DNA from 2 places in the Mesorhizobium koreense genome. Region 2 is predicted to be linked to the other one. Evidence: riboswitches for the same ligand, from Rfam matches in the RefSeq annotation. Region 2 holds a riboswitch; the other holds the start of a gene.
What was found. Region 2 has a riboswitch for cobalamin ahead of metE (5-methyltetrahydropteroyltriglutamate--homocysteine S-methyltransferase). Riboswitches for the same ligand answer to the same signal wherever they lie in the genome.
Positions count from the first base shown of each region.

Region 1: another riboswitch for cobalamin. It lies ahead of RBH77_RS13040 (TonB-dependent receptor plug domain-containing protein); the one in region 2 lies ahead of metE (5-methyltetrahydropteroyltriglutamate--homocysteine S-methyltransferase).

Region 1 is NZ_CP134228.1:2,746,969-2,753,880, reverse strand. It holds gene RBH77_RS13055 (ABC transporter permease) at 1-467, opposite strand, end outside; gene RBH77_RS13050 (ABC transporter permease) at 479-1,513, opposite strand; gene RBH77_RS13045 (ABC transporter substrate-binding protein) at 1,647-3,308, opposite strand; cobalamin riboswitch at 3,562-3,766, shown strand; gene RBH77_RS13040 (TonB-dependent receptor plug domain-containing protein) at 3,904-5,817, shown strand; gene RBH77_RS13035 (ABC transporter substrate-binding protein) at 5,872-6,699, shown strand; gene RBH77_RS13030 (FecCD family ABC transporter permease) at 6,696-6,912, shown strand, end outside.
Region 2 is NZ_CP134228.1:605,693-612,604, reverse strand. It holds gene RBH77_RS02840 (aromatic ring-hydroxylating oxygenase subunit alpha) at 1-67, shown strand, start outside; gene RBH77_RS02835 (FAD-binding oxidoreductase) at 87-1,190, shown strand; gene RBH77_RS02830 (hypothetical protein) at 1,187-1,459, shown strand; gene RBH77_RS02825 (hypothetical protein) at 1,466-1,621, opposite strand; gene metE (5-methyltetrahydropteroyltriglutamate--homocysteine S-methyltransferase) at 1,614-3,989, opposite strand; cobalamin riboswitch at 4,085-4,294, opposite strand; gene RBH77_RS02815 (carbohydrate ABC transporter permease) at 4,398-5,219, opposite strand; gene RBH77_RS02810 (carbohydrate ABC transporter permease) at 5,216-6,142, opposite strand; gene RBH77_RS02805 (ABC transporter substrate-binding protein) at 6,142-6,912, opposite strand, start outside.

The DNA of each region.
Region 1 (6,912 bases), 2.1 Mb from region 2:
GACAGAAACGAATCCGTCTTCCGGCCGAAATAGCCGGCTGGAAGGCCGAGCGTGATGCCGACGGTGAGCGCCACCAGCGTCGCCAGCGGCGCGATGAGAAGCACGATGCGGCTGCCATCGACGACGCGGCTGAACACGTCGCGCGCGAGCTTGTCGCCGCCGAGCAGGAACGGGTAGCCGCTCTTCGGCTCGATGGCGCCCGGCAGCGCGTTGCGCATGACGGCTATCTGCTCGAGCGGATTGAACGGGGAGACGTAGTGGGAAAATACCGCCGTGAAGAACCAGAAGCTCAGGATGGCGATACCGGCAATGCCGACGCCGCTATCGTAAAGCTGGCCGTAAAGGCCAAGCCGCTTGCGGTAGCGATAGCTCACGCCCATGAGGATCGCCATCGAGACCCATACCGGCCACAGCCGGTAGATAAGGATGTGGATGACGATATCGGTGGGGGAAATGAACTGGAGCATGGCCCTTCCCCCTATTGCACGCGGATGCGCGGATTGAGCAGCGCATAGCCGATGTCGGAAATGAGCTGCGTGATGAGGACGATGAAGACCGACACCAGCGAGCAGCCAAGCAGAAGGTCGATATCGTTGTTGCCGGCCGCCTCGACCAGCGTATAGCCGAAGCCCTGGTAGCGGAACATGATCTCGACCACCACGACGCCGGTCAAAAGCCACGGGAATTGCAGCATGATGACCGTGAACGGCGCGATCAGCGCATTGCGCAGCGCGTGCTTCATCACCACCGCATTGAAGCTCAGCCCCTTGAGGCGAGCCGTGCGGATATATTGCGCCGTCATCACCTCGACCATCGAGGCGCGTGTCATGCGGGCGATGTAGCCCATGCCGTAGATGGCGAGCGTCATCACCGGCAGCGTGAAATTGACGAAAGTAATGCCCTTGAACGTCGCGCTGGCGGCGGAGCCGTTGAACCAGCCGAGCCAGGTGGCGAAGATGACGGTGAAAATGACGCCGGAAACATATTCCGGCGTGGCCGTACTGCCGATGGCCAGGATCGAAAGCGTACGGTCGGTCTTCGACCCTTCCCGCATGCCGGCAAGGACGCCGATGATGAGTGCGCCGGGTATCATCACCATCATCACCCAGAACATCAGGATGCCGGTCGCCTCAAGCGCGGGAAAAAGCTTGTTGCTGACCTTGGTGCGAAATTTCGTGGAGCAGCCGAAATCGCCTTCCAGCACGCCCGAGAGCCTGGGCTCCACCGTCTCGCCGCAATAGGAGAAGCGCGGGATCGGCTTGCCCGCCTCGTCGCGCGCCGGCTGCTTCGGCCACAGGCCGATCCATTCGGCATAGCGCTTCAGGAACGGATCGCGATAGCCGTAGCGGGTGAGCCAGCTTTCGACCTGCTCCTGTGTCGCGCGGCTGTTGGTTTGAGTCAGGGCAAGCTTCTTGAGGTTGGGCTCCAGATTAACGAGATAGAAGACGACGAACGTCAGGCAGATCATGGTAAGCACCATGACCCCCAGACGTCTGGCTATGAAAGATAGCACCTATGCCCCTCCTCAAGGCTTGGGTTTGCTTTATGTCTGCGTTCCCCCTCTCTCAAGGCCGGACGGCACCGGCCTAGAGAACCGTCAAGCGGGGGAGCTTGGCCGCTCCCCCTTGTTTTTTTTGCGTCAGTCGTCAGGCGTCGGGATCGAGCCAGGTCTTCTCGTAGTTGATCTCGAAGGTCGGGTGCATCGGGTTGTTCTTCACCTGCTTCGTCGAGTGGTTCACGATCGTGAGCCAGAAGGGCTGGATGATGACGCCGGAATCCTGGAGGATCTGCTCCACGTCCTTCATCACTTCTTTGCGCTTCTCCGGATCGGCGATCGCCAGCGCCTCGCCGAGCTTCTTGTCGAAGTCCGGATTGGAGTAGGCTGTCTCGTTCCAGGCAGCACCCGTCGTGTAGCCGAGCGAGAGAACCTGGACACCGAGTGGCCGCATGTTCCAGTTGGTGGTCGAATAAGGATATTTCGTCCAGTTGTTCCAGAACGTCGAGCCCGGCAGGATGGTGCGCTTGACCTTGAAGCCGGCGTCGCGCAACTGGCCGGCGACGGCATCGCCGGTGTTCTTGTGCCAGTCCTCGTCGACCGAAATCAGTTCGTGCTCGAAATCCATCTGGCCGGCGTCCGTCATGAGCTTCTTGGCGCCCTCGACGTCCCGCTTCTTCTTCGGCAGCGGGTAGTACTCCGGATGGATCGGCGCGACGTGATGGTTTTCCGCCTCCGTGCCGAGATTGTTATAGCCGAGCTGCAGCACGACCGCGTTGTCGACCGCCATCTGCAGTGCGTTGCGCACCTTCTGGTCGTCATAGGGTTTATGCAGGATGTTGGTGCGCGCCACGATCGTGGTAGCCGTCTTGGCCGCCGACTTCACCAACCCCATGCCGTCGAGAATCTGGATGAAGTCCGCCATCGTCTGATAGTCGGTGTCGATCTCGCCGGCGTCGTAGGCGTTGACGTAGGCGTTGAAGTCGGTGCCGTAGTCGATGAACTGGACGCCGTCGAGGTGAGCCTCGCCACCCCACCATTTGCCCTTTTCGCGGCGCTTCGCCACGACCTTTGAGCCGACATCGTAGGAGACCAGTTCGAAGGCGCCGGTGCCGATCGGGTTCTTGATGATGTCGGAGCCCATCTTCTCGTAGTCGCGGTGCACGACCAGGCCCGGATAGTCGGCGAAATTCGGGATGATGGAGATGTCGGAAGCCGGCAGCTTGAGCTTGACCGTATAGTCGTCGGTTTTGGTGATGGCGCCGTCGCGTGCCTTGCCGGTCTTGGGATCGACCATGCCGCCCATGCGGGCCGCCATGGAATTGCCTTCGGCCTTGTTGTCGGCCCAGCGCAGGAGATTATACATCACGTCGTCGGCGTTGAACTTGTCGCCGTTGTTCCATTCGGCATCCTTGCGCACGTGCAGGATGTATTCGGTGGCGTCGTCGTTCACCTCCCAGCTTTCGAGCAGCATGGGCTGGAACGTGTATTCGGTCGTGTACTTCACCAGCGGCTCGAGGAAGGTGCGCGTCGCGTTGGCGAGTTCCGACCAGTCATAGGTGCGCGGATCCTTCTGCGCCTTGACCGACATGGCGCAGCGGAGGACGCCGCCCTTCTTCGGGGTCTCTTCGGCTGCCTGGGCCGGCGTCGGATCGGCGAGCCCGATCATGCTGTAGGCCATCGCCGTCGAAGCGCCCATGACGCTCGCGATGGCGAGGAATTCGCGGCGATCCACCTCCCCCGCCTTCGTGGCTTTCGCCAACTTCTCGACCACCGCGGGTACGCGGTCGCCGTTACTCTTGTACATCGTCATTGCCATCTCCCATTGTTTGGCTTTCTTCCCCTAGCATTCCGCATCTGGCCCATGATGTCAAAAGCGGTGCCGCAGCGGAAATCACGAATGAATGTGCAACACCGATACCCGACCGGATGCTGCAATTGCGACAAGAGTGACGCAAATCCGCAACTTTGAGGACGATTTCCGCCCCTGCCCGTCGCTTTCAGGCGAACCGCGATCGGCATGGCCGGCCACGAGACCGTTTGACGTGCTCCCCGCCGGTTGCTACTGCTTTTCCCACGCTCGAGGTGCCCCGGACCGGGTTCGGCCGGGGTTAAGAGGGAATACGGAAGGATCGGAGAGGTCCCGGCCGTAGCTGCTCCCGCAACTGTGAGCGCTGAGGCATGCCGACTACGCCACTGGGCGAACGCCCGGGAAGGCCGGCCTGCCGATGAAGCGCGAGCCAGGAAACCTGCCTTGGGCCGTCACCTACCGGATGCGGGGTGCTTCCGGGGCTGTGTTCTCGCAGTGGTGACGTTGTCATCGCTGGCGGGACTTTTGCTAGTACAGGCAGATCGTTCCCACCGGCTGTTTCAGGCCATTGACCGCGCATTCGCGGCAGGGGGAACGCATGCAGATCAACTTTCGCAACACCATTTCCGTTCTAGCCATTCTCGCCGCATCCGGCGCCGCGCCCGCGCTCGCCCAGGACCTCGACATCGGCGAGGTCGTGGTGACGGCCAACAAGACACCGACCGAGAAGTCGAAGGTGGGGTCGACGGTGACGGTCATCACGAAAAAGGATATCGACAAGGAATCGAAGGCGACGCTCAACGATTATCTGACGCTGGTGCCCGGCATGAATGTGTCTTCACCCGGAGGCATGGGCCAGGAATCGAGCCTGTCGCTGCGCGGCGCCGACAAGAAGTACATCAAGACACTATTCAACGGCATCGATATCTCGGACCCGACCTCGACACAGGTGCAGACGCCCTATCAGAATCTGCTGATCGGCGGGATCGGTAGCGTCGAGGTCCTCAAGGGCTCGCAATCGACCCTTTATGGCTCGGACGCCATTGCCGGAGTGATCGGCATTTCCACCCTGACGGGGATCGAGCCGGGCATTCACCAGGAAATATCCGGCGAAGGCGGGTCCTTCGGTACATGGCGCGGTGGCTATTCGCTCAGCGGCGCGGACGATACCGGCAAGGCCGCGCTCGGCATCTACGGGCTCGACACCGCCGGCATATCGGCCGCGCTGGTCAACGGCGCGCCCGCGGTCGACAGCAATCCCTCGCATCTCGAACGGGACGGCTTCCAGGATTTCAACATCAACTTCGCCGGCGAAAAGCAGATCACAGACTATTTCTCGGTCTTCGGCGCGGCGCTCTACATCAATGCCAAGGGCGACTACGACGACAGCGGCAACCCTCCGACCGACAACACCTTCAACAGGTTCGACACGCAGCAGAAGGCCGCCCGTCTCGGCTTCAATCTCGACCTTCTCGACGGAAGGCTGAAGAACACGTTCGCCGTGCAAGCCTCGCAGATCGACAGGGGACTTAACAGCGTCTCGATCTTCGGGCCCTACGATGCTGACTTCCGCGGCGAGCGCACCAAGGCGGAGTATCAGGGCTCCTTCGAGGCCAGCCGCTGGCTGACGCTGCAGTATGGCGCCGATTACGAACGGCAGTCGGCCCACGCCACCGACAATTTCGGCACCGATACCAACGAATCGTTCAACATCGGCGGCCTGTGGGGACAGGCCGTCGTCAGCCCGGTCGAGAACCTGACCCTGACAGCCGGCCTGCGCCACGACGAGCACAGCGAGTTCGGCGGCCATACGACCTACCGGCTGACCGGATCCTATTCGCTTCCCGATTATGGGACCCGGTTCCACTCCTCCTACGGCACGGGTTTCCGCTCACCTAGCCTTTACGAGCTCTACGATCCCTTCGCTGGCAATTCCGCTCTCCGCCCCGAAGAGAGCAAGAGCTTCGATATCGGCGTCGAACAGACCTTCCTTGACGGCAGATTCGTCGGCGACGTCACCTATTTCATGCTCGATACGGACAATCTGATCGATTACGATTATACTACGTCGCGTTACGTCCAGCTCCCCGGCACGACCCATCGCAACGGCGTCGAGGTCTCGCTTTCCTGGGCCGCGACTTCTTGGCTCGATCTCGGCGCTTCCTATACGTATACGCATACGCGCCAGCCGGATGGCGAACGCCGCCCGCGCATCCCGGAACATGATTTCGCCATCGCGGCGACCGTCAGGCCAGCTGAGAAATGGGCGGTCACCGGAGTGGTCCACACAGTGCTGAACACCGTCGACCGTATTTCGCCTTCCTTCGGCACTTTCGTTAACGTGCCGCTTGACGACTACGTTCTGGTCGACGCCAAAGTCTCTTACAAGCCGACTGAGGCGACCGAAATCTATCTGCGCGGCGAAAACCTGCTCGACCAGAAATACGAGGTCGTGAAGGGTTACGGCACGCCCGGCCTCGGCGTCTTCGCCGGGTTCAAGGCAACATTCTAGATGGGCGGGCGAGGCAATAGCATTCGCAGGAGAGCGCTCTTTGCGCTTTCGGCCATGCTCTGTCTTGTCCTCCCCGCCAACGCGGCCGATCTCCCGCGCGTCATGTCGCTCAACGTCTGCACCGACCAGCTTGCCATGACGCTTGCCGCGCCCGGCCAGATCGTGTCGATCTCCGACCTCGCTTCGGATCCCGGCCTTTCCTTCATGCACGCGGAGGCCGCCGCATATCCGAAGAATCGCGGGCTGGCGGAGGAGGTCTTCCTCGCCCGCCCCGACGTCGTGGTGACCGGCACCTATACGCTGCACAACACGACCGACCTGCTGAAGCATCTCGGCTTCCATGTCGAGGAATTCGCCTACGCGCAGACACTCGACACCATCCCCGGTGAGATCCGTCGCATGGGCAAGATCCTGCATCGCGAGGCAAAGGCCGAAGCGGTGGCTACGAATTTCGAGACCGGCCTGAATGCGATAAAGGCCTCCGTCTGCGGCCCGGCGCCGACCGCCATCGCCTACGGCCAGAACGGTATTTCGCAGGGTGCCGGCACGCTCGCCGATTCCGCCATGCGCGCAGCCGGCCTGAGGAACCTCGCCGCCGAACTCGGCTATGCCGGCATGACCCCCTTCCCGCTCGAACTGCTGATCGAGCACAAGCCGGACATCGTCATCCTGCCGGAGCAGCTTTCGGAGGCGCCGTCGCTCGCCGACCTCACTTTGAAAGATCCGGCATTGCGCGCGCTGAAGGGAACGCGCTTCGGCCATTTCGTGCCGGAAGGCGCGTGGTCCTGCGGCGGCCCTTTCGTGCTGGAGGCGGTGAAAGCGCTGGCCAAAGTGCGCCAGCAGGTCTCGCCGTGCTCGTCATCGGGGACACCGACACAATGAGCCCGCTCCGCCTCAATCTGGCGCTGGCCGTGCTGATGGCGATCCTGTTCGTGCTGTCGCTCCTGATCGGCCCGGCGCATCTCGGGCCGATCACCTCCATAAAGGCGCTGATCGCCGGCGGCGACGAGGCGACCCGCATTATCATGCGAGAGATCAGGCTGCCACGCGCGCTGCTCGGCCTCGCGGTGGGCGCTTCGCTCGGCCTGTCGGGCG
Region 2 (6,912 bases):
GTATGCGGGCTTCATGGAGCGGCGGCTGGCCGAGGGCGCGGAGCCGGCACTTCGTTCCGTCGCTTGAGGAGGCGGACATGAACGCCATGACAGAGCTTTCCCTTTATCGCCATCTAGACGAGATGACGCCGTGGGACGATCGGCTTCAGGTGCTGGAGGTGATCGGCATCGCCGACGAGGCGCCGGAAGTGAAGACTTTCGCCTTCCGTTCGGATGCGCAAACCTGGTTCCGCTACAAGCCCGGCCAGTTCGTGACGCTGGAACTGCCTCTTGGAGAAGAGCCGCTGATGCGCAGCTACACGCTGTCGTCCTCTCCGTCGCGACCCTTCTCGGTCGCCGTGACGGTGAAGGCGCAGCCGGACAGTGTCGGCACGCGCTGGATGTTCGAGAACCTGAGGGTCGGCGATCATGTCAAGGCCTATGGTCCGGCCGGCGACTTCTCGCATCATGATCATCCGGCGGCGAAATATCTCTTTCTCTCGGCCGGCTCCGGCATCACACCGATGATGTCGATGCTGCGATGGTTCTCCGACTGTGCGCCGTGGACGGACGTCGCCTTCGTCAATTGCACAAGACGGCCGCAAGATGTGATCTTCCGCAGGGAACTCGAACTGCTCGGCAACCGCATGCCGGGCCTGTCACTCGACTTCCTGGTCGAGGAGCGTTCGGGAAACGAAAAGTCCTTCGGTCACCGCGGCCGCATCGACGACAGACTGCTGCCGCTGCTGGTCGCCGATTTTCCGGACCGGGAGATCTTCTGTTGCGGGCCGGAGCCCTTCATGCGTTCCGTGCGCGACATGCTGGAAACCGCGGGCTTCGATATGGCCCATTATCATGAGGAGAGTTTCGGCAGGCCAGCGGCGATGGCGGTATCGCCGCCGTTTTCGGACGAACCGTCGGCCGATGCGCAGGAAGCTCCGACCCGGGAGGCAGTGGCAATCCGTTTCGCCGCCTCCGACGTCGAGGCGCAGTGCCTTCCCGGGCAGACCGTGCTTCAGGCCGCACGCGGCGCCGGCGTGCGCATTTCCGCCGCCTGCGAGTTCGGCCTGTGCGGCACCTGCAAGACGAGGAAGCTCTCCGGCGAGGTCGAGATGAGCCACAATGGCGGCATTCTCGATGAGGAGATCGCCGAGGGCTATATTCTCTGCTGCTGTTCCAGGCCTCTTACGCCGATCGAGATCGAAGCATGAGGCGCCGTCGCGAAGAACTCGTTACGCGCGGCCACTGGATCGACCGGGCAACCATGGCCCGGATATCGCCGCTGCCGCCGCCCGAGGAGGTGTTCGCCGACTGGCTGCTGTCATTGCCGCCTGACGTGGACATCGAAGCTGCGGCCAGGCAGCAAATCGAACTGATCGATCGGCGCGTGAATTTCCATCCGGACGTTCACTGCCTGCGTATGCTGCTTGTGGCTGTCGCGGGCGAAGGTGCCTGGCAACGATCTTCGAGGAATCTCTGAGGAGCGTCATGTACTGAGGCTGGCTTGCAGGCGCCTCTGGTCGCCCTCGCGGATCAGATTGCCTTCCCCGGTCGAGGTGAAGCGCTTGCGGGCCGCCTTGACGGCGGCCGGGCGAAGAAGCGAGCCGACATTATCGGCCCGGAAGGGAGGTGCTTCAGGCATGGATCTTCCGTTCTCCCCGCTGTGCATCGGTCGGCGATTTGGCTTGTGTTCTCAATTGTCTTGCTGCTTCCACCATATTGAGAAGTGCCGGGCGCACTTCTTCCCATTTGCGCGTCTTCAACCCGCAGTCAGGGTTGACCCAGAGCTGTCTGTCGGAAAGCCGATGGCGGGCAAGGATCAGCAGGTCGAGCATTTCCTCGACCGGCGGAACGCGGGGCGAGTGGATATCATAGACGCCCGGGCCGATCTCGTTCGGATAGCGATAGTTCCGGAACGCATCGAGTAGTTCCATGCGCGACCGCGATGTCTCGATGGAGATGACGTCGGCATCCATGGCCGCGATCGCATCGATAATATCGTTGAACTCGGAGTAGCACATATGGGTGTGGATCTGCGTTGCGTCGTCCACACCTGTGGACGCCAGGCGAAAGCATCCGACCGCCCATTCGAGATAGGATGCCCAATCGGACTTGCGCAGGGGCAACCCCTCACGCAAGGCGGCCTCATCGATCTGGATGATGCGGGCACCCGCCTTTTCAAGATCGGAAACCTCGTCGCGGATGGCCAGAGCGATCTGTTCGCATACGGCGCTACGGGCGATGTCGTCACGGACGAAAGACCAATTCAGGATCGTCACTGGACCGGTCAGCATTCCCTTCACCGGTTTCGCCGTCAGCGACTGGGCATGCCGCCACCAACGCACCGTCATGGGATTCGGGCGCGAGACGTCACCGAAGATGATCGGCGGACGCACATAACGGGAGCCGTAGCTCTGCACCCAGGCGTGCCTGGTGAAGGCGAAGCCGGACAGTTGCTCGCCGAAATATTGCACCATGTCGTTGCGCTCGAATTCGCCATGGACGAGTACGTCCAGGCCGAGGCCCTCCTGCCAGCGGATCGCCGCGGCTGTCTCTTTCTTCAGGAAGGATTCGTAGTCGACGAAACTCAGTTCGCCCCTGGCATGCGCTGCACGCGCCTTGCGAACCCCCGGTGTCTGCGGAAAGGAACCGATCGTGGTGGTGGGGAAGTGGGGAAGGCCCAGTCGCTTGTCCTGCTTTCCGGCACGTTCAACGAATGCGCTTTGCCTGCGCCTCATGTCCCCCGTGATTGCCGCGATACGGCCCTCGACCAGCGGATCATGCACCTTGAGAGATGCCGCCCTTGCGGCGGCGGCCCTGGCCGAGGCGCCCAGTTGCGACGCGACGACATTTTTCCCGTCGGCGAGTGCACGCGACAGGACAACCAGCTCGTCGGCCTTCTGGACGGCGAAAGCGAGCCAGGATTTGACGTCCGCGTCCAGCGCCGTCTCCAGCTCGAGGTCGATTGGCACATGCAGGAGCGAGCAGGACGGGGCGATCTCGATGCGCTCCGGCGGCCAGCCGGCGACAATCGGCCGAATCTTCTCAAGCATCGCTGGCAGGTTCGCACGCCACACATTACGGCCGTCGATCAAACCCAGCGACAGCACCATCTCCTTGCGTGCGAGCCGGCCGACCGCTTCCAACTGTTCGGCCGCGCGCACGAGATCGACGTGCAGCCCCGCCACGGGCAGCGAAAGCGCCGTATCGAGATTGTCTCCAAGGGCACCGAAATAGGTGGCAAGCATGATCTTCAGTTCCGGTGCGGCCTTGGCCAGCCTGCCATAGGCGAATCGGAAGGCTTCCTGTTCGTTCGGGATCAGGTCGAGCACCAGCGCCGGCTCGTCTATCTGCACCCAATCGGCGCCGGCCCTGGCCAGCCTCCTGAGGAGTTGCGCATAGACGGGAATCAACTTCGGCAGCAGGGCCAGTGGATTGAAGCCTTCCGCCGTCGATTTCGCCAGTTTGAGGAAGGTGACGGGGCCGATGATGACGGGTCGTGTATGGACACCGAGCGCCTTCGCCTCGAGGAATTCGTCCACGGGCTTTGTCGAAGAAAGCGCGAACGCCTGATCGTCGGAGAGTTCCGGCACCATATAGTGGTAATTGGTGTCGAACCATTTTGTCATTTCCAGCGCGGTAGCGCCATGTAAGTGGCCAGGATGGCCGCATCCTCCGGCTTCGCCTTCACTGCCGCGCGCCATGGCAAAGTAGGTGTCGAGCGATACCGGGCCTTCCTTCCAGCCGAAGCGTGACGGCACCGTGCCGACCATGACCGCCGTGTCGAGGACGTGGTCGTAAAGCGAGAAATCGTTGGACGGGATCTTCGTCACGCCCCGGTCGCGTTGCTCGATCCAGTTTTCGGCACGGAGCTTCTTCGCCATTGCGAGGAGGCCATCGGCAGAGGATTTGTCGGACCAGTAGGATTCCAATGCGAATTTGAGCTCACGCCTGCGGCCAATCCGCGGAAAGCCAAGCGTTGCGACAGGAACTTTCAGATCGATAGACATGCCATACCCCGATAACTGGGGCGGCGTGGCGATGAATGTCGGCGAACCAGGCCCTGAGGCCACAGACACCGCAGCCATCGGACACCCCGCCCGTGGACGTTGTTTGCGCCACGGCAGGTCTCCTGGCTCGCGGGTCATCGCCTCGGCCCGTCTTCCCGAAGCCGTTCGGCCTCAGTGACATGAATGGGCTGGGCTCGCCGCCTACAGTTGCGGGGGCAGCGCCGGCCTTCCGTGCGGGTTACCGGCTTCCCTCTTAGCCTCCGGACGATGATTGACCCGGAGGAACCTTGGCACGCCCATCATATTTGCGCCGCCGGCCGAGTCAAGAGGATATAAAGAGATGTTTATATCGTTACGTCTTCGCTATCTGGTGTCTTCAAGGAAAGCGGCACCGGCCGGATCTCGTCCTCATCCGCCCTTGACCGCTCCGGCGGTAAGGCCTTCCACGATCTGCCTCTGTGCAAAAAGGGTGAGGATCAGTACGGGCGCCGTCACCACCAGCGCGGCTGCCGATAGCGGCCCCCAGCTCACCTGTTCGTAGGAAAGCATGTTGTAGACGGCAACCGGCAGCGTGCGTGTCTCATGGTTGGCGAGAACGATGCCGAAGACGAAATTGTTCCAGGAAAAGATCACGGCCAGGATCAGCGCCACGACGATCCCGGGCTTGGCGATCGGCAGGGCGACCAGCCGGAAAATCTGCCAGGAGTTTGCCCCGTCGATGCTGGCTGCCTCCTCCAGTTCGATGGGCGTCGCCTCGAAGTAACCGATCATCACCCACACTACGATCGGCACGGTGACGACGAGGTGGATGATGACCTGGGGCCAGATCGTTCCAACCAGCCCGATCCACTGGAAGAGCAGGAAAAGCGGGATCAGATAGGAGAGCCCCGGCGTCATGCGTGCGATCATGACGACGATGGCCGCCTTGTCTGCCTTCAGCCGCGCGATGCCGTAGCCGGCCGGCACCCCGACGAGCAGCGCCAGGATGGTCGCGGAGCCCGTCACCAGGATGGAGTTCAGGAAATACAGGAAGAAATCGTTCTCGCGGAACACCTGGACATAGTTCTGCCAGGCAAAGCGGTCCGGTATGAGGATCGGCGGATAGGCGCCGTTGTCGATCTCGAATTTCAGCGACAGGGACAGCATCCAGATGAAGAAAAGCACCACCGGTGAAACGATCACCAGCGCTACGAAGAAGAGCGCTATCCGGTCCAGCAGGCGCGAAGTCATCTGGTTTTTGCCTCCGACCACTGCATGCGCGACCTGATCATGAGCAGCACCATCGAGAGCACGATGATAAGCACGAAAAAGACGATCACCATCGCCGACGAGTAGCCGATGTTGTAGTAGGCGAAGGCGGTGTTGAAGAGGTAGATGTTGATTGTCTCCGAGGCCGTGCCCGGGCCGCCTTGCGTCATCGCGTAGATGATGTCGAAGCTCTTCAACGCATCGATGGTGCGAATGATCGTCGCGACCATGATGAAGGGCGCGATCATCGGCAGCGTCAGGTAACGGAACTGCTGCCATGCGTTGGCGCCGTCGATCTCGGCGCTCTCGTAAGGTTCCCGCGGCACCGAAGCCAGCCCGCCGAGCACGATCAGCATGATCAGCGGCGTCCACTGCCATGTCTCCACCGCGACGAGGGAGGGAATGACGGTCCTCGGATTGAAGATCCACTCCTGGGCCGGAATGCCCACGAGCGACAGCAGATAGTTGAGCACGCCGAGCTGCGGATGGAACATCATGGTCCATACCAGCGAGATGGCCACCGGAGTCGCCATCATCGGCATGACGAAAATGCTGCGCAGAAAACCGCGCAGCGGAAAGCGTGCATTGAAGACGAGAGCCGAGAACGTGCCGAGGACCACCGGCGCGACCACCGACATCACCGTGTAGTAAAGCGTGTGCACGAGCGATTCCCAGAACCGCTCATCGCTCCAGAGATGCGCGTAGTTCGCCAGACCCACGAAACTGCGGCCCTGGCCGAGGGTCCACTCGTTGGCGCTCATCCAGATCGTGAATGCCCAGGGAAAGATGATGACTGCCAGCACCACGATCAGCGCCGGCAGCACGAACGGCCAGTAGTTGGGGGCCAGCCTGAAACGCCGGCCCACCAATTCCTCGCTGCCCGATGCCTGCGCCAAATCGGCCATCAGGCCTTTTCGCTCTTTTCGAGCACTGGCTTGAACGCTTCGGTCGCCTTCTTCAGTTCATCGGCCGGATCGCTGCCCGAAATCATGTTGGTAAGCGCGACGCCGAAGACGTCGCGGAACTCGGTCACCGGAATGATGACCGGCAGCGCCAGCCGGCTGATCTCGCCCGAGCCGACGACGGCGTCCACCCAGTCGCTGGGCATCGTGACGCCCTCGCGGACCTTCGGGTCGTTGAGGATCGACTTGCGGAACGGCACGCCTGCCCCAGCCTGCAGGAGCCGTGCGCCCATGATCGGCGACACCGCCCATTGGCAGAACAGATAGGCCGCCTCTTTCTTCTGGCTGGCCGCGGTAACGCCGATCCCGTCGCCGAATGTGCCCGAAGCATGCGCCTTCGGTCCTTTCGGCATGATGCCGTAGCCGACCTTTCCGACCACGCGCGACTTGTTGGGATCCTCCAGCGGCGGTGCGAATCCGACGCCGTCGAACCACATGCCGATCCTGCCTTGCAGGAAGGCCGATTGCGACTCCGCCCAGTTGAAGCCGGCCACGCCGGGAGGCGCCGACTTCGTCATCAGCCGCTGGAATATCTTCGCGGCTTCGATCGCTTCCGGCGTTTCGGTCTGCAATTGGCCTTTCTCGACCGAGTATTTGTCGAAGCCGAGCATCAGCGATGTCCAGACAGGCACGTTGGCGTTCTTCAGGCCGCGCGCCACGAAACCGAAGACGTTCTTGTCCCTGTCGGTGATCGCTTCGGCCGCCTTCATCAT